One region of the Mesorhizobium sp. M0106 genome, then DNA from elsewhere that is predicted to be linked to it. Evidence: predicted binding sites of a transcription regulator. Region 1 holds the regulator's gene; each other region holds the start of a gene.
The links. The regulator LexA, encoded in region 1, represses DNA repair genes until DNA is damaged. The targets are predictions, from matches to a motif close to TGTTCNNNNTGTGTTCNG.
Positions count from the first base shown of each region.

Region 2: the regulator LexA is predicted to act here: its motif matches at 3,640-3,657, upstream of recA (recombinase RecA).
Region 3: the regulator LexA is predicted to act here: its motif matches at 4,250-4,267, upstream of NKJ55_RS08150 (DNA recombination protein RmuC).

Region 1 is NZ_JAMYUA010000003.1:179,178-185,192, reverse strand. Features, by position in the region: gene kynU (kynureninase) at 1-1,240, opposite strand, end outside; gene lexA (transcriptional repressor LexA) at 1,687-2,421, shown strand; gene NKJ55_RS04400 (ComEC/Rec2 family competence protein) at 2,415-4,880, opposite strand; gene gltX (glutamate--tRNA ligase) at 4,977-6,015, shown strand, end outside.
Region 2 is NZ_JAMYUA010000005.1:195,855-201,869, reverse strand. Features, by position in the region: gene alaS (alanine--tRNA ligase) at 1-2,161, opposite strand, end outside; gene recA (recombinase RecA) at 2,421-3,515, opposite strand; gene NKJ55_RS07800 (hypothetical protein) at 4,077-4,973, shown strand; gene NKJ55_RS07795 (PfkB family carbohydrate kinase) at 5,439-6,015, shown strand, end outside.
Region 3 is NZ_JAMYUA010000006.1:2,944-8,958, forward strand. Features, by position in the region: gene dapE (succinyl-diaminopimelate desuccinylase) at 1-850, shown strand, start outside; gene NKJ55_RS08125 (hypothetical protein) at 853-1,461, shown strand; gene truA (tRNA pseudouridine(38-40) synthase TruA) at 1,443-2,198, opposite strand; gene NKJ55_RS08135 (GNAT family N-acetyltransferase) at 2,217-2,726, opposite strand; gene fmt (methionyl-tRNA formyltransferase) at 2,723-3,649, opposite strand; gene def (peptide deformylase) at 3,666-4,196, opposite strand; gene NKJ55_RS08150 (DNA recombination protein RmuC) at 4,300-5,562, shown strand; gene NKJ55_RS08155 (GFA family protein) at 5,602-6,006, opposite strand.

The DNA of each region.
Region 1 (6,015 bases):
CAGCTGCTTTGATGGCGAAGCGCGCATCCCTCCACGCACCGGTGCGCAGGATGTCCTCAAGCACTTTGACGGCCTGCCAGACATCGGCATAGCCAACATAGAGCGGGGTGAAGCCGAAGCGCATGGTCGATGGCGCGCGAAAATCGCCGATCACGCCACGTTCGATCAGCGCGCGCATGACCTGGTAGCCATGCTCATGCATGAATGAAATCTGGCTGCCGCGTTTTTCCCCATCGCGCGTGCTTTCGAGCGTGAGCCCGTAAGTGCCGCACTTTGCCTCGACAAGCTCGATGAACAGATCCGCCAGCGCGATGCTCTTCTTGCGCACCGCCGTCATGTCGACATCGTTCCAGATGTCGAGCGCGCCCTTCAGCGTGCGCATCGACAGCACCGGCTGGGTGCCGCACAGAAACCGGCGGATGCCGGTGCCGGCCGCATAGCCTGGCTCGAAGGCGAAGGGCCGTGCATGGCCCCACCAGCCGGTGAGCGGCTGCTGGATGTCGGAAAGATGCCGCTCAGCCGCATAGATGAAGGCAGGCGCGCCCGGGCCGCCATTCAGATATTTGTAGGTGCAGCCAACGGCAAAATCGGCGTTTGCCTTGTCGAGCTCGACTGGCATCGCGCCGGCGGTGTGGCAGAGATCCCAGACGATCATCGCCCCGGCTTCCTGAGCCCTGCGCGTCAGCGCCGGCATGTCGCGCAGTTCGCCCGACTTGTAGTTGACGTGGTTGACCAGCACCACGGCGGTGCGTTCGTCGATCAGCTCTTCGATGCTCGGCGCGTCGACCCCCGAGAGGCGCAGCAGCGTATCTTTTCGCGTCGAAACCACACCCTCAGCCATGTAGAGGTCCGTCGGAAAACTATCGCCCTCGGCGACGATGACCTGCCGCTCCGGTCGCATGGCCATGGCGGCGTGCAGCAGCTTGTAGATGTTGACCGATGTCGTGTCGCAGACCACCGTCTGGCCGGCCGCGGCACCGATCAGGCGCCCGAGCTGGTCGCCAAGTTCAAGCGGCATGTTGAACCAGCCGGCCGTGTTCCATGCGCGGATGAGATCATGCGACCATTCTTCGGTCGCGGCCTTGCGCAGTTCATCGAAAGCGGCACGTGAAGCAGCTCCTAGCGAATTGCCGTCGAGATAGACCACTCCTTGCGGCAATACAAAGCGGTCGCGCATCGCGCGCAGCGGATCCGCGGCATCCATCGCCTTTATGGCCACGAGATCGGGAATTCCTGTCATGATTTGTCTGCTCCCCCAAGATCCAACGCAACGCCCGACACGCGTCGACTGTTCTTCCATTCCCTGGTTGCGCGCAGCAAGGCTCCACCGGCGAGAAGCAGCCTGACCAGGCGGTGGAAACCGGGGACTTAACCCGAGGTTGGCGTTTTGAGTTCGTTTCGTTCACGGTGCATCGACCAAACCGCACAGTCGATAGGGGTTCACTTCCGTGCCCTTTGCCGACCGACGGCCGATGTCAATGTGGCCTCCGGGAAGCCAGAAGGGCGCAAACGAAAGCAGAATCAAGGCGATGAGGCTCGCGGCGGTGAAAATACGGTACCCCGGTAGGGACGTCGTTTGTTTCCCGAGCCTTAACGCATTCATTAAACTTTAAACAGTTGCGGAACACAACTGGAACAGATAGTGTTTGTTCTGGGTTTGTTTTTCTGATTCTGTTGGGGGTCGCTATGCTGACACGCAAACAACACGAACTGCTTATGTTCATCCACGAAAGGTTGAAGGAAAGCGGTATCCCGCCTTCCTTCGACGAGATGAAGGAAGCGCTCGACCTGGCTTCCAAATCCGGAATCCACCGGCTGATTACGGCGCTGGAGGAGCGCGGCTTCATTCGCCGTTTGCCCAACCGGGCCCGTGCGCTGGAGGTGCTGCGCCTGCCTGACTCGATCGCCCCCGGCCTCAATGCGGCACGCAAGTTCTCGCCGAGTGTCATCCAGGGCAGTCTTGGGCAAGGCGGTCCTCGGCAAGGCAAGCCGACATCGTCGCGCGTGCCCGCAGCCGGAAATGACGACGATGTCGTCGCCGCCGTTTCGATCCCGGTGATGGGCCGCATCGCCGCCGGTGTGCCGATCGACGCCATCCAGCACCAGACGCATTCGATTTCGGTGCCGCCGGATATGATCATGGGCGGCGAGCATTATGCGCTCGAGGTCAAAGGCGATTCGATGATCGAGGCCGGCATTTTCGACGGCGACACGGTGATCATCCGCAATGCCGATACGGCGAGCCCCGGTGAGATCGTGGTGGCACTGGTCGACGAGGAGGAAGCGACGCTGAAGCGGTTCCGCCGCAAGGGCGCCTCGATCGCCCTGGAAGCCGCCAATCCGGCCTACGAGACGCGCATCTTCGGACCAGACAGGGTCAAGGTGCAGGGCAAGCTCGTCGGACTGATCCGCCGCTACTGAGCCCCGCCCTTGGCGCCGGCTTTGGGGTTGTCGGCCCTGCGGTATGGTGGCAGGCCCCGTGCCGCGCGTGAAAATTTCCGCTGCACGTGCCAGGGCCGGTATGATTTTTCGACCGCGAAACGGATTTCGGCGCGCGTTGCCGCTTGTGGATCGAAGTAGACGGCGGCACTTCCCGCGCGCGCCAGTTGCCGTTTGGTGACGACGAGGACCAGCCGGTCGTAGTAGCAGGGGTTATGCGCGGTGGCGTCGTCGATGACGATCAAGCTGGCAAAGGCGCAGGCTGGCCGCGCAGTATCGCGGTCCTTGGCTTGCGCGATGATCGCGCCGGATGGATGCCTGGCAAGGCAGAGGCCGTCCGTGCAAATGAACGGCATGCCCGGCGGTAGGTCGGCCGGATCGGCAATGTCGAATTGCGGGTCGTTCTTTGCAGGTGTTTCCGGCGCGACGATAGTCTCTGATGTGAGCGCGCGTTTCCAGTTGTCGATGGTGAACTCATTCGGGCGTGCCCGGTTGACCGCGAGTTCACCGCTGCCGATCGGCAGCGCGACCAGCCGTGCGTCCTCCGAGACCAATACGTCGGGTATGCGTGTCTGCGTTGTCGTCAGCAAGCCGGCGAGCGCAAAAGGAAGTGCCGCCAGCCGCAACCAGGTCGTCGCCATGCTGGCAATGACGAGGGCGATCGTCACCAGAAGGACGGATCTCAGCGAAATCAGCCCGACCGCATCGATCGGCGAGCGCTCCGAGATCCACCCGGACAGGGCGATCATCGCCGTCAGCCCCTTGCCCATGACATAGAGGAAAGGGCCATCCGCACCGAACGGCATCGCCAGCGCGCTGAGAACGGCGAAGGGCATGACGACCAGTGAGACGATGGGCATGATGGCCAGATTGGCGAACAGGCTGAGCGGCGCCACGCGCTGGAAATGCCATATGGCGAAAAGCGCCGTGGCGCTCCCTGCAATGATCGAGGTCATCGCCAGACCGCACATGCCCAGCAGGACCTTTCGAGTGGCAAAGCGTAGCGGCGACAGCCGCGGCGGCGGCATGGTGGCCCTGCCGGCGCGGTAATCGGACCAGCCTGCATAGGCGCCGACAAGGGCCGCCGTCGCGGCGAAGGACATCTGGAAACTCGGACCGACCACCTCGTGCGGCGACACCAGGATGACCGCGATGGCCGAGATCGCCAGGTTGCGCATGGTGAGCGCGGCCCGGTCGAACAGCACGGCGATAAGCATCACCGCCAGCATGATGAAGCTGCGTTCGGCCGCCACGACAATGCCGGAAAAGACGAGGTAGGCCGCAATCGAAAAAAGCGCGGCGGCCGCGGCATATTTCTTGACCGGCCGTCGCGATGAGAAATCGGGAAACAGCGCAAAGGCACCCCGCAGCAGCGCCATGATGGTGCCGGCGACCAACGCCATATGTAGCCCCGAGATGGAGATGATGTGGTAGATGCCGGTGCGCCGCATCGCTTCGTTGATCTCCTCGGGAATGCCGGCGCGCACGCCGACGATCAGCGCAGCAGCAATCTCGCCCTCGGCACCGCCGATGCGGCTGCGGATATGGTCGGCGATGGATTCGCGCGCGTCTTCGATCGCGGAAGAAAGCTGCGCGCCAAGCGGCATGCTGCCCGACGACACGACTTTCGGATTGCCGAGAAAAAAGCCGCTGCCGCCGATACCGGCGAAATAGCTGTCGAAGGAGAAATCATAGCTGTCGGGCCGCACCGGGCCGGTCGGCGGCAGCAGCCGCACATAGCCGGTGATCTCGGAACCGGCGGTCAGCTCAGCCGGTATCTTCATCGCCGAAACGCGGACCCGTTCCGGCATGTAGCGCAGTGTCGGCCTGGCCGTTGAGATCACATCGATTGTCAGCCTGATGCGGCCGCTTGCCATGGGCTCGTACGATACGACGCGACCCGTCAGCCGCGTCGAGATTTCGGAGCCGAGCATATGCATTCCGACACGCCATGTCTCGAACTTGGCGGCAAGTACGCCAAGCGCGCAGAGCAGCGCCACCATGAAGCACAGGCGCGTCCTGGGCCATGACCGCGAGACGACGGCACAAAGGGCCGCGAGGAGCGCGATTGCGATCGGCTGTGGAAAGGCCGGCTCCACCGACAGCCCGAAATATACGACCACCCCGCATGCGAGGAACACCGGCACCAGCAGGAAGGCAATGCCGCGGTCAAGTTCCAGGCCGGCTGCCGTGGTTACGCTGTTGCGGATACGGGACGGTGACGGGAGGCGGAAACGCCTGGGCAGGCGTACGATGGGCTCGCCCGCGGGCACGAGAACCGCTGCTCGGTCGCTGGCCGGCAGCGACGGAGCATCGAAGCGCGGAGCAGGTAGCAATGCCGGTGCCGGCAGGACAGGCGGGGGAGCGGCAAACAGCAAGCGTTCGCTGACGCCGCTGCCAACGTCCTCGCCCTCGCCCGTACCACGGCCTCGCACAGCCATCGGGTCTGCCCCTTGCGCCCTCGACCTCCTATGCTACATGAACGCGCAACGCGCGAAAGTCCGCAAACCCACTTCCTTCGCCCGCCTGAGAGTTCCATGCCCGATAAGGTCGTCACCCGTTTTGCCCCCTCGCCCACCGGCTACCTGCACATCGGCGGCGCGCGGACGGCGCTGTTCAACTGGCTGTATGCCAAGCACACAGGCGGCACGATGCTGCTGCGCATCGAGGACACCGACCGCGAGCGCTCCACCGATGCGGCAAGCGCGGCCATTCTCGACGGGCTTTCCTGGCTTGGCCTGACATGGGACGGCGAGCCGGTGTCGCAGTTCGAGCGTGCGCCGCGCCATCGCGAGGTGGCCGAGGAGCTCGTTCGTATGGGCAAGGCCTATTATTGTTATGCGACGCCTGCCGAGCTAGAGGCAATGCGCGAGAGCGCACGGGCCAAGGGGCTGCCTCCCCGCTATGATGGACGCTGGCGCGACCGCGACCCGTCGGAGGCGCCGCCCGGCGCCAAGGGGGCGATCCGCATCAAGGCGCCGACAGACGGCGAGACGGTGGTGCATGACCGCGTCCAGGGCGACGTGCGCTTTCCCAACAAGGATCTCGACGATTTCATTATTCTGCGCTCGGACGGCAATCCCACCTACATGCATGCCGTCGTCGTCGACGATCACGACATGGGCATCACCCACATCATCCGCGGCGACGATCATTTGACCAACGCCGCACGCCAGACCGTAATCTATCAGGCCATGGGCTGGAAGGTGCCGTCGATGTCGCATATCCCGCTGATCCACGGTGCCGACGGCGCCAAGCTGTCGAAGCGGCACGGTGCGCTTGGCGTCGAAGCCTATCGCGCCATGGGCTACCTGCCGGAGGCGCTGCTCAACTATCTTGCGAGGCTTGGCTGGAGCCACGGCGACGATGAGATCATGTCGATCGCCGACATGATTGCATGGTTCGACATTGGCGATGTCAACAAGGGCGCCGCCCGTTTCGACTTCGCCAAGCTCGAGGCGCTTAACGGCGTGCATATGCGCCGGATGAACGACGCGGCGCTGCTCGACATCTTCATCGCCACTCTGCCCTATCTTGAAGGCGGCCCGGCAATCGCCGCGCGCCTCGACGACAGAC
Region 2 (6,015 bases), on a different contig from region 1:
CCTGTTCGTCGAGATGCTTTCTGGCCGCCCCGCCGGTCAACGCCTCGATGCGGCGCACGCCGGCGGCGACCGCGCTGTCGGACACGATGCGCACCAGGCCGATATCGCCGGTCGCCCTGACATGCGTGCCGCCGCATAGCTCGACCGAATAGGGCCGGTTGGCCTTGGCGCCATGCAAGCCCGTGCCCATCGAAACGACGCGCACTTCATCGCCATATTTCTCGCCAAACAGCGCCATGGCGCCTTCGGCAATGGCGTCGTCGACAGACATCAGCCGCGTGGTTACAGGGCCGTTCTGAACGACGATCTCGTTTGCCATGCGCTCGACCTCTTCGAGCTCGTCAGGCGAGATCGGCTTGTTGTGCGAAATGTCGAAGCGCAGACGCTCGGGCGCGACCAGCGAGCCCTTCTGCGCCACATGGGTACCCAGCACCTCGCGCAGCGCCTCATGGATCAGATGCGTGGCGGAATGGTTCGCGCGCAGCCTGGAGCGCCGCGCGTGGTCCACCTTCAGCTCGACGGTCGCGCCCGTCTTGACCGTGCCGTTAGCCACCTTGCCGAGATGGACGAAAAGCCCATCGGCCTTCTTCTGGGTATCGGATATTTCGATCGAGAACCCGTCGCCCGAAATGACGCCGGTGTCGCCCATCTGGCCACCGGACTCGCCATAGAACGGCGTCTGGTTGACAACCACGGCAACGGCGTCGCCCTTGCCGGCGCTGTCGACGGTCTTGCCGTCCCTGACCAGCGCCTGGATGAGGCCTTCCGCCTGCTCGGTCTCATAGCCGAGGAACTCGGTGGCGCCGGCGTTCTCGCGCACCGGAAACCATACCGTCTCGGTCGCCACGTCGCCGGAGCCGGCCCAGCTTTTGCGCGCCTCCGCCTTCTGCCGCTCCATCGCCTCGGTGAAGCCGGCAAGGTTGACCGAGATGTTGCGCTGGCGCAGCGCGTCCTGCGTCAGATCGAGCGGAAAGCCATAGGTGTCGTAGAGCTTGAACGCTGTCTCGCCATCCAGCATGTCGCCGGAGGCCAGCTTTTCCGTCGCCTCCGAAAGCAAGCCCAAGCCGCGCACCAGCGTCTTGCGGAAGCGCGTCTCTTCCAGCTTCAGCGTTTCGGTGATCATCTGTTCGCCGCGCACCAGTTCCGGGTAGGCTTGGCCCATCTCGCGGACCAGCGCCGGCACCAGGCGCCACATCAGCGGATCGCGGGCGCCGAGCAACTGCGCGTGGCGCATGGCGCGGCGCATGATGCGACGAAGCACGTAGCCGCGCCCTTCGTTGGACGGCAGCACGCCGTCGGCGACCAGGAAGCAGGACGAACGCAGGTGATCGGCGATGACGCGCAACGATGCGACGGCGTCCGCATCCGGACCGCGGCCGAGCGCCGACGATGCGGCGTCGATGAGGTGGCGGAACAGGTCGGTTTCGAAGACGCTTTCAACGCCTTGCAGGATGGAGGCCATGCGCTCGAGGCCCATGCCCGTGTCGATCGACGGACGCGGCAGGTCGATGCGCTCGTCTTTCGTCACCTGTTCATACTGCATGAACACCAGGTTCCAGAATTCGAGGAAACGGTCGCCATCCTCCTCGGGGCTGCCGGGAGGGCCGCCCCAGATATGCTCGCCGCGGTCGATGAATATCTCCGAACACGGCCCGCAAGGTCCAGTGTCGCCCATTGCCCAGAAATTGTCCGAAGTCGGGATGCGGATGATGCGATCGTCCGAAAGGCCGGCGATCTTCTTCCAGTACGAAGCCGCCTCGTCGTCGGTGTGGTAGACGGTGACCAGCAGCTTGTCCTTCTTCAGCCCGAACTCCCTGGTGATCAGGTTCCAGGCAAGCTCTATGGCCCGCTCCTTGAAATAGTCGCCGAAGGAGAAATTGCCGAGCATCTCGAAGAAGGTCAGGTGGCGCGCGGTGTAGCCGACATTGTCGAGGTCGTTGTGCTTGCCGCCGGCACGAACACTCTTCTGGGCAGTCGTGGCGCGCGAATACGGCCGCTTCTCCAGACCGGTGAAAACGTTCTTGAACTGCACCATGCCGGCATTGGTGAACATCAGCGTCGGGTCGTTGCGCGGCACCAGCGGGCTTGACGCGACGACCTCGTGACCTTCCTTGCGAAAATAGTCGAGAAATGCCGACCGGATCTCGTTGACGCCACTCATGAATACTGCCTTTTCGAGAGAACCGCCGGCTGCCGGCGGAAAATAGACATGGCCTTTTAGCGGTCGCACCGCAGCCTGTCCAGAAACACCAAATGGGCTCAAATCCCGGCTTTCACCAGCGCCTTGAAATGCGTCTGCCTCGCCGTCAAACGCGAACCGCCGGCCCTGGGCCGGCGGTTCGAAACGCATCGATTACGCAAACTCAAAATCAAAACATCAAATCGAAATCTGGCTGAGGCTCAGCGAGGCGTCGCTTGCCCTACATCACCCCAGCGTCGTCCTCGAAACCGTCGCTGCTTTCGGAGCCGCCGTTCTCAAGGAATTTCTCAGCGATCAGCCCGGCATTCTGCCGTAGCGCCAGCTCGATCTCGCGCGCCGTGTCGGGATTGTCGCGCAGGAACAGTTTTGCGTTTTCGCGGCCCTGGCCAAGACGCTGCGAATTGTAGGAGAACCAGGCGCCCGACTTTTCGACCACGCCCGCCTTGACGCCGAGATCGACCAGCTCGCCGGTCTTGGAGACGCCCTCGCCATACATGATGTCGAACTCGACCACCTTGAAGGGCGGCGCCAGCTTGTTCTTGACGACCTTGACGCGGGTCTGGTTGCCGACGACCTCGTCGCGATCCTTGACCGAGCCGATGCGGCGGATGTCGAGGCGGACCGAGGCATAGAATTTCAACGCATTGCCGCCGGTCGTCGTCTCGGGCGAACCGAACATGACGCCGATCTTCATGCGGATCTGGTTGATGAAGATGACCATGGTGTTGGAGCGCGAGATCGAGGCGGTGAGCTTGCGCAGTGCCTGACTCATCAGGCGGGCCTGCAGGCCGGGCAGCGAATCGCCCATCTCGCCTTCGATTTCCGCCCGCGGCGTCAACGCCGCCACCGAATCGACCACCAGCACGTCGATGGCGCCGGAGCGCACCAGCGTGTCGCAGATCTCCAGCGCCTGCTCGCCGGTATCGGGCTGCGAGATCAGCAGGTTTTCGAGATCGACGCCGAGCTTGCGGGCATAGACCGGGTCGAGCGCGTGCTCGGCATCGACGAAGGCGCAGATGCCGCCCTTCTTCTGGGCTTCGGCCACCGTGTGCAGCGCCAGCGTCGTCTTGCCCGAGCTTTCCGGCCCGTAGATCTCGACGATGCGGCCGCGCGGCAGGCCGCCGACGCCAAGCGCGATGTCCAGCCCAAGCGAGCCGGTCGGCACCGTTTCGATCTCGACGACCTGCTCGTTCGCGCCGAGCCGCATGATCGAGCCCTTGCCGAAGGCACGCTCGATTTGCGACAGCGCCGCATCCAGAGCCTTTGATTTGTCCACCGCTTTGTCCTCTACAAGCCGCAAAGAATTCTGAGCCATGATACATCACCCCGTGGTCGTCAATGGAGGCCGGACAATCCCGCAATCCTTAAAAGAATGTACCTCATTTGTTCTCATTTGTCAATGAGTACCAAGGGCTTGAAAAATAACGCATATCTCTATTTGTTCTATTTTTGTTTCGGAATTTTGGCTTCGGGATGTTATCTCTGTCAAAAAAGGTAAACTCCCGACTGTCTGCCCATTCCGGGGGGCGACTCGCTAGTAGCGAAGACGCCTGCTTCGAACGCCTCATGACAACCCGGTGCAGTGATCGTCACGAATGCGCCAAGTGCCATCGCGTGAAGGCTTGCCGCTCCATGAGTGCGACTTCTGCAGCGCGCAGGTCTACCCGACCGCAGGCACGCCATTCCAAGCCACGCATGTCACTGCGCGACTGGTGTCACCTTCATGTTCCGCTTTCCGCGAAGGAAATCCAGCGCACCATCCGCGTGACCAGTAGGGGCGAGCTTGGTTGCGATCGCCTTTAGGGGGCCGTCGAACAGGCGTTAGGCATTTCGGTCATTGTTGCTCCTGTCCGTATTCTAGGGGATAACTGCCGCAGTGAAATTTGGCGGCGATACTGTCATGTCTGGCGGCGACGATCGATATGACTTCATAACGTTCGGCTGGATTGCGACCATAATTGGATTGCTCCTATTTGGGTCGCTACTCGACTCTCAAAAGTCCGTTGAAAATCAAAGCTCCTACTACGCCAGAAAATGCGCCGCACGATATAGCGATAGCCCCTTTTCGACCACCTATGTCCATCCCAGTTCGAGCAATCAAAAAACTGAGAAAGCAAACGACTCCAGCGAAACCAATACGGATTGGTGTGACCTCGCAGCCCAACAGAGCGTTGCTGAAGACACCACAAGTATGTACCGGATTAGCCTGTCTGGGTTGATTGCGAGCGGTGTCGGCATTTTCTTAATTTGGCGTACTCTCAAAGCTAATCAGTTTGCTACCGAAGCCGCTATTCAAGCTGCCAACACGGCTACCGCTGCTGCCAATGCTGCCATTGCCGCTGAGCGGCCCTATGTATTCCTTTGGATGACCAAACGAGACCCTTTTGATGGCAAAAAACTTCTCGGGATCAACTTCAAGAATTTCGGCAGAACGCCAGGCTTTGTGACGCGCATTCAGTATGATGTGGGACTTTTCGCCGTGCCGCCCGACCCCGAGACCGCCGGAAAACAGGGGACTGACAGGATTCTGCACAAAGGGGCGATTGCGGCCTATGACGTCGATTTCCCAAACAACTGGCATGTCCCGCTGACAGTCACCGCCGACATGATGGAGGGGGAACGACGGAAAGAAGGTGAGATATATCTTTATGGGATCATCTATTACGAGGACCCGTTCGGAACTCCCCACAAGAGTTGGTTTTGCCGCGTATACAAGAGCTACGAGTTCGTTCCCGCTCACCTGAAAGACGAACATTTAAACGGCTTCGATTAGAACCACCGCCACCGCCAAAAGGATCGGTTTCATGATGCCATCACATGGACGGGGCAAGGCGCTGTGGGGCGATTCTGGTATTCTTTGCGTTGAGGTGCTAGCCACCTACATAATTGCGCAGAAAGCCCCATGGAGTGGCGCTGAAGCACAATATGGCTGCGCTGCTTGTTACCATCTGGCTGAGCATTCGAGTTACCACTGCTGCCGTTGCTGTAGCTGAAGCAGCCCGCGATGCCATTGGTGTAGAACGCGTGGCTCACGCAACAGCACGCATTTAGCACACCTCGCCAAGGCTTGAATTTTCTTCTTTACATGTCGAACGGTATACATCCGTTTGCTTCCCAACGTGTCTCGCCTCGGATGCGGCGCCGTTGCCGTCACCAACCGAATCGGACCCGCGATTGCAGGGTTCCGCCCGGCGACCTAGTCTCCCCCCGGGCAACAGCTAAAGGGCATTTTGACGGCATGATCAAATCCCCGACGATCCTGGCCGTGGGCGGCGCCTATATCGAGCGGCGCGGCCGGGTTGCCGGCGCCTTCGTGCCGGCAGCGTCTAATCCGGGCACGATGCGCGAGCATGTCGGCGGCGCCGTCTTCAACGCCTTGCGCTGTGCCGTGCGCCGCGGCGTCTCGGCCTCGCTGCTTTCGGTGCGCGGCGGCGATGCCCTTGGCGACACGGTTTTACGCGCCGTCACCGAGGCCGGCGTTGCCGACCTGTCGGCGGTGTTCCTCGACCGAGCAACGCCAAGCCATACGATGCTGATCGACAGCGGCGGCGGGCTGATCGCCGGCCTTGCCGACATGGTGCTCTACGAGCTGGCGCTTCCCAAGCAGATCCGCCGTGCCAAGGTGCGGGAAGCGATCGGTTCGGCCGACGCGGTGCTGTGCGACGCCAACCTGCCGTCGACCGCGCTGGAGCGGCTGGCGGCACTCGCCGCCGGCAAGCCGGTGTTTGCGCTTGCGGTCTCGCCCAACAAAGCGGCGCGGCTGACGCCGGTGCTCGACCGTCTGGCGATGGCCTTCATGAACCGGCGCGAGGCCG
Region 3 (6,015 bases), on a different contig from region 1:
GGCGGTAGCGCGACATATCGCGCAGAAGGGCGGCCCGAAGGGGTCGGTCTCGCTGCTGATAACCGGCGACGAGGAAGGGCCGGCGATCAACGGCACGACGAAACTGCTCGAATGGGCGGCTGCCAAGGGTGAGAAATGGCATGCTGCGATCGTCGGCGAGCCGACCAATCCCGACGCGCTCGGCGATATGATCAAGATCGGCCGGCGCGGCTCGCTCTCCGGCACGGTCGTCGTCAACGGCCGCCAGGGCCACGCCGCCTATCCGCAGCTAGCCGACAACCCGGTGCGCGGCCTGGTGACGCTGGTCGACGCCTTGCTTCACCCCGTCTTCGACAACGGAACAAGGGATTTCCAGCCGACCAATCTTGAGGTCACCTCCATCGACGTTGGCAACCCTGCCACCAACGTCATCCCGGCGAAGGCGGCGGCTACCTTCAATATTCGCTTCAACGACACATGGACCGCCGAGACGATCCAGGCCGAGATCCACAACCGCCTCGACCGGGCGGCGAAACGCAAGAAATACCGCGCCGGCAAGAAGACGCCGGTCGACTACGAGATCGTCTGGCGCGACGGACCGAGCCACGTTTTCCTGACACGCGACGACAGGTTGATCGAGACGCTTGGCGGCTCGATCAAGGCGGTGACCGGCAGGAAGCCGGCGCTCTCCACCTCCGGCGGCACCTCCGATGCCCGCTTCATCAAGGATTATTGTCCGGTGGTCGAATTCGGACTGGTCGGCAAGACCATGCACATGGTCGACGAACGCGTGGCGATTGCCGACCTCGAGACGCTGACGCAGATTTATCTGCGCTTCGTTGAAGACTGGTTTGCGCAGGACATATCCTAGTGATGCTTTCAGCGGATGAAACCTACGCTTCGCTTGCCGGTGCCTGGCGGCTGATGCTCGGCAAGGCCGACGGATTTCGCCTGCTCGACCTTTCGGCGGACGGTTTCTGGAACTCCTTTTTTGCCATCGTCGTCGCGGCGCCGGCACTGATCGTCGGCTGGGTCGGTATTGCCAACGAAATCGGCGATCCCAACGCATTCGTCGGCCGTTTCAGCATGTTGATCCGCCTGGCAACCGTCGATATCGGCGCCTGGGTGCTGCCGCTCATAGGCCTCGCCCTGGTGGCGCCGCGGGTCGGCGTCGGCGGCCGATTCGTCCATTATGTCGTGGCCAGCAACTGGGCCTCGGCGATCATCGCCTGGATGATGCTGCCATCGGCGTTGATCCGGCTATTCCTGACGTCGGCCAACGAAGTCTCCGGATTGGTGTCGCTGCTGTTGTTCGCGCTGTCGATGGTCTTGACCTGGCGGATGACTAACGTTGCGATCGGCAGGGGTGCGGCCGCCGGCAGCGCCGTTTTTGCCGGCATGTTCGTGGCGTCGCTGATCGTCCTTTTCGGCCTGCAGGCGCTGCTCGGGATCAGCGTTCCGGATCAGCCAGGCGTCGGATAATCGACGCCGACGAGAAACAGCCCGTCGGGCGGCGCGACCTGACCGCAGGCCGCACGATCGCGCGCCTCAAGCGCCGCCTTGAGGTCGGCAACAGTCCAGCCGCTTTCGCCGACGCGCTTGAGCGAACCGACCATCGAGCGCACCTGGTTGTGCAGGAATGACCGCGCCGAAGCGCGGACCTCAATGAAATCGCCCGCCCGGCTGACATCCAGCCGGTCGAGCGTGCGGACCGGGCTGGTGGCTTGGCACTGGGTCGAGCGGAAGGTGGTGAAATCATGCCGGCCAAGCAGCACCTTTGCCGCTTCGTGCATGGCACCGGCATCGAGCTGCTTCGGTACCCACCAAATCTTGCCCTTGTCGAGCGCCGCCGGCGCGCGGCGATTGACGATGCGGTAGAGGTAATGGCGGCTGATCGCCGAGAAACGCGCATCGAAGCCATCCGGCACGACGGCGGCCTTCAGGATGGCGATGCGCACCTTGGCCGCTTGTAGATGCGCGTTGACTGCGTCGCGCACCTTGTCGCCGGGCCATGCCTTGATCAGATCGACATGCGCCACCTGAGCGGTCGCATGGACGCCAGCATCGGTGCGGCCGGCGGCGCGCAGCGAAACCTGCTCACCACAGAATTTCTCGATCGCCTGCTCGATCGCCTGCTGCACCGATGGCTGGTTGGCCTGGCGCTGCCAGCCGGCGAAGAGACTGCCGTCATATTCGATGTCGAGGCGAAAACGCGGCATTCCCGGATCGAGGCGAAATCAGGCGGCGAGGGCTGAGCCGAAGGCCGAGGCGTAGACCAGCCTGCCGGTCTCCGGCGCCTCGCCCCAGGCAAGCGCCTGCAGGGCTTCGCTTTGGTAGTCGCTGTCGAATTTTGCTGCACGGGCGCGGCTGTAGCCGAAACGGCCATAGTAAGCCGGATCGCCGAGCACCACGGCGAGCGTCTCGCCAGCAGCCTTCAGGCGGATATGCGCCTCGCGGACCAGCGCACCTCCGATGCCGGTGCCGTGGAACGACGGCTCGACCGCCAAAGGAGCCAAAGCCACCGCCGGGAAGCTCTTGCCGCCATTCTGCACGAAAAGCCGTGAAAACAGGATATGGCCGACCACTTGCCCGTCTTCGTCCGCCACCAGTTCGACGACGGCATCACCGCCGGTGACCAGCGCGTCGACCAGTCCGGCCTCCGTCTGCTGGCCGAATGCGTGTTCTTCGACAAGGCGGATCGCCTCGCGGTCCCGCGGCGTCGCCGCGCGTATGGACATCATGCTCATGACAATTTCATTCCTTTTTCGAGCTTGGCCCCGCGCAGAAACTCCTGCGCGGCAATGGGCCTTCCGCCCGCACGTTGAACTTCGACCAGCCTGATCGCGCCTGACCCGCAGGCGACCGTCAGTCGGTCATCGAGAATTCCTCCCGGTTCGCCGGCGCCTTGCGAGAGCGTCGAGCGAAGCAGTTTCAGCCGTTCCACGCGGCCGATTTCGGCCTCGCACCATGCACCGGGAAAGGGCGACAGGCCGCGAATCTGGTTGTGCAGGTCGCCGGCAGGTCGCAGCCAGTCTATGCGAGTCTCCGATTTATCGATTTTCTTGGCGTAGGTCACCCCCACCTCCGCCTGTGTGGTAAATGTCAGCGTATTCCGCTCCAGCCGTTCGAGCGCTTGCACGATCAGCGCAGCACCGAGGACCATCAGCCGGTCGTGCAGATCGCCGGCCGTCATGTCGGGTCCAATGGGACATTTTTCAACCATTGCCACCGGCCCGGTGTCGAGGCCTTCCTCCATCCGCATCACCATCATGCCCGTTTCGGTATCGCCGGCCATGATGGCGCGCTGGATAGGGGCAGCGCCGCGCCAGCGCGGCAGCAGCGATGCGTGGCCGTTGAGGCAACCGAGCCGCGGCGCCTCGAGAATGGGTTTGGGCAGAAGCAGCCCGTAGGCGACCACCACGGCGACGTCGGCACGTAACGCGCGGAACGCCTCCTGCTCCGCCTCGCTCTTCAGCGACACCGGCGTCCGCACCTCGACGCCCAACCGATCCGCCTCGCGCTGCACCGGCGACGGCGTCAGTTCGAGCCCGCGCCGGCCGCCGGCGCGCGGCGGCTGCGTGTAAACGGCTGCCAACTCGTGCCCGGCCCCGGCAATCGCCCGCAGCGTCGGCACGGAGAATTCGGGCGTACCCATGAAGATGACACGCAGGGGCATTCGTCGACGCCTATCCCACCATCTTGCCCGGCGCCTTGTCCCTGGCGAGCTTCTTGAATTTCTTGACCACCATGTCGCGCTTCAGCTTGGAGATGTAATCGATGAACAGCACGCCGTTGAGGTGGTCGATTTCATGCTGCAGGCAGGTCGCCATCAGCCCCTCGGCCTCGATCTCCTGCAGTTTGCCGTCGCGATCGAGATATTTCACCCGCACCGCGGCGGGGCGCTCGACTTCGGCATAGTAATCGGGGATCGACAGACAGCCTTCCTCATAGACCGAACGCTGGTCGGAGCTTTCAAGGATTTCGGGATTGATGAAGACGTGCGGCGCCGGCGTCTCGTCCTCCTTGGCGAGGTCGATCACCAGCATGCGCAAGGGTTCGCCGACCTGGATCGCTGCGAGGCCGATGCCGGGCGCGTCATACATGGTGTCCAGCATGTCGCCGGCCAGTTTGCGCAAATCGCCATCGACACGCTCGACCGGTTTTGAAACCTGGCGCAGGACGGGATCGGGGAGGATGACAAGCGGCTTGATCGACATGGCGTCTCACCTAAGACCTCGCAGGAAAAGCGTCAACCGGGGCGCCTTCGCGTCGTTCACGTTTTGATCTGTGCCGGCAGACCGAATCATCTATGCTGTCGACATGAACGATCTGGCCACCATCCTGTCCGAACCTGTCGCCCGCCTCGGCGCCACCACGATCACGCTCGGCCAACTCCTGGGTTTCGGCGCAATGCTGTTCCTCGGCCTGTTCGTGGCGCTCGTCGTTGCGCTCTGGCGATCGGCCAAGGCGCGTGCAGTGGCGGCCGCCGAAGCCGCCGACCACGCCCGCGACGCCGAGGTGCGGATGGCTGGTATCTTGGCAAGCCAGGCGGAAATGCAGGGCCGCATGGGCGCCATCGCCGAAGTGTTCGGGGCGCGCCAGGCCGAACTGACACAGTCGATCGGCCAGCGTCTCGATGCCATGACAGGCCGCCTGGGCCAGACCATGACCGAGCAGACGAGATCGACGCATGAGAGCCTCGCCAAGCTGCAGGAACGGCTGGCGGTCATCGATATCGCGCAAGGCAACATCCAGTCGCTGGCCGGCCAGGTCGTGCAATTGCAGGCGATCCTTTCCAACAAGCAGACGCGCGGCGCCTTCGGCCAGTCGCGTATGGAAGCCATCGTCGCCGACGGATTGCCGCACGGCGCCTATGAATTCCAGGCGACCTTGTCGAATGGCAGCCGGCCCGACTGCCTGGTGAAGATGCCGAACGGCGCACCGTCGCTTGCCGTCGATGCAAAGTTTCCGCTCGAGGCCTGGAATGCCATCCGGGCCGCCGAAGGCGCCGAACTGCAGAAGTCCGCCGCACAGGCTTTCCGCCGCGACATCGAGGTGCATGTCCGCGATATTTCCGAAAAATACCTGATCCAGGGCGAGACGCAGGACACCGCCTTCATGTTCGTGCCTTCGGAATCGGTATTCGCCGAAATCCACGAGAATTTCGAGGCCGTTGTCCAGAAGGCGCATCGCTCGCGGATCGTCATCGTCTCGCCATCGCTTTTGATGTTGTCGATCCAGGTCATCCAGGCAATCCTCAAGGATGCCCGCATGCGCGAGCAGGCACACCTGATCCAGGGCGAGGTTATCCGGCTGATGGAAGATGTTTCCCGGCTCGACGAGCGGGTGCGCAAATTGCAGACGCATTTCGGTCAATCGGCCAAGGATATCGACGACATCCTTGTCTCGACATCGAAGGTGACCAGGCGCGGACAAAAGATCGAGGCGCTGGAGTTTGGCGTGCAGCCGGCGGAGGACACCGCTGGTTCGAATGGCAGCGGAGCAAAAGCGGAAAGCAGCCCGCGCGTCGCCGATTCGAAAACCGGGCAGTTGAGGCTAAGGGTCGTCGAAGGCGACGATTGAGAGCTGCGCCGGAACCGGAGGCTTCGCCCCGGTCTGGCGCTACTGCTCCTCGATGATGGTTGTGCCTTCGAATTCCGGCAGCCAATGCAGCGCCGAGCGGTGCCAGATCTGCTTTCTCGGCACCAGTTGCTCGCGCTGCCGTGCCGTGCCGACCCTGATACCGTAAACCTTCGGTCCCTCGCCCGCCGACGTGGCGTAGAGATGCGAGCCGCACTCACCGCAAAATGCCTGGGCACGCTTGGCGCCGCTCGAACCGGTCTTAATGTAGATCTTCGGCGTGCCCTTGGTGATCCTGTAATTGTCCTCGGACGCCGGCACGGTGACGCGAAAGGCCGTTCCGGTTAGCTTCTGACAATCGATGCAGTGACAAATGGTGGTCTTTTCCGGATCGACTTCGGCCTCGTAAGTGATAGCGCCGCAATGACACGCGCCGTCGATTTTCATCTTCGTTCC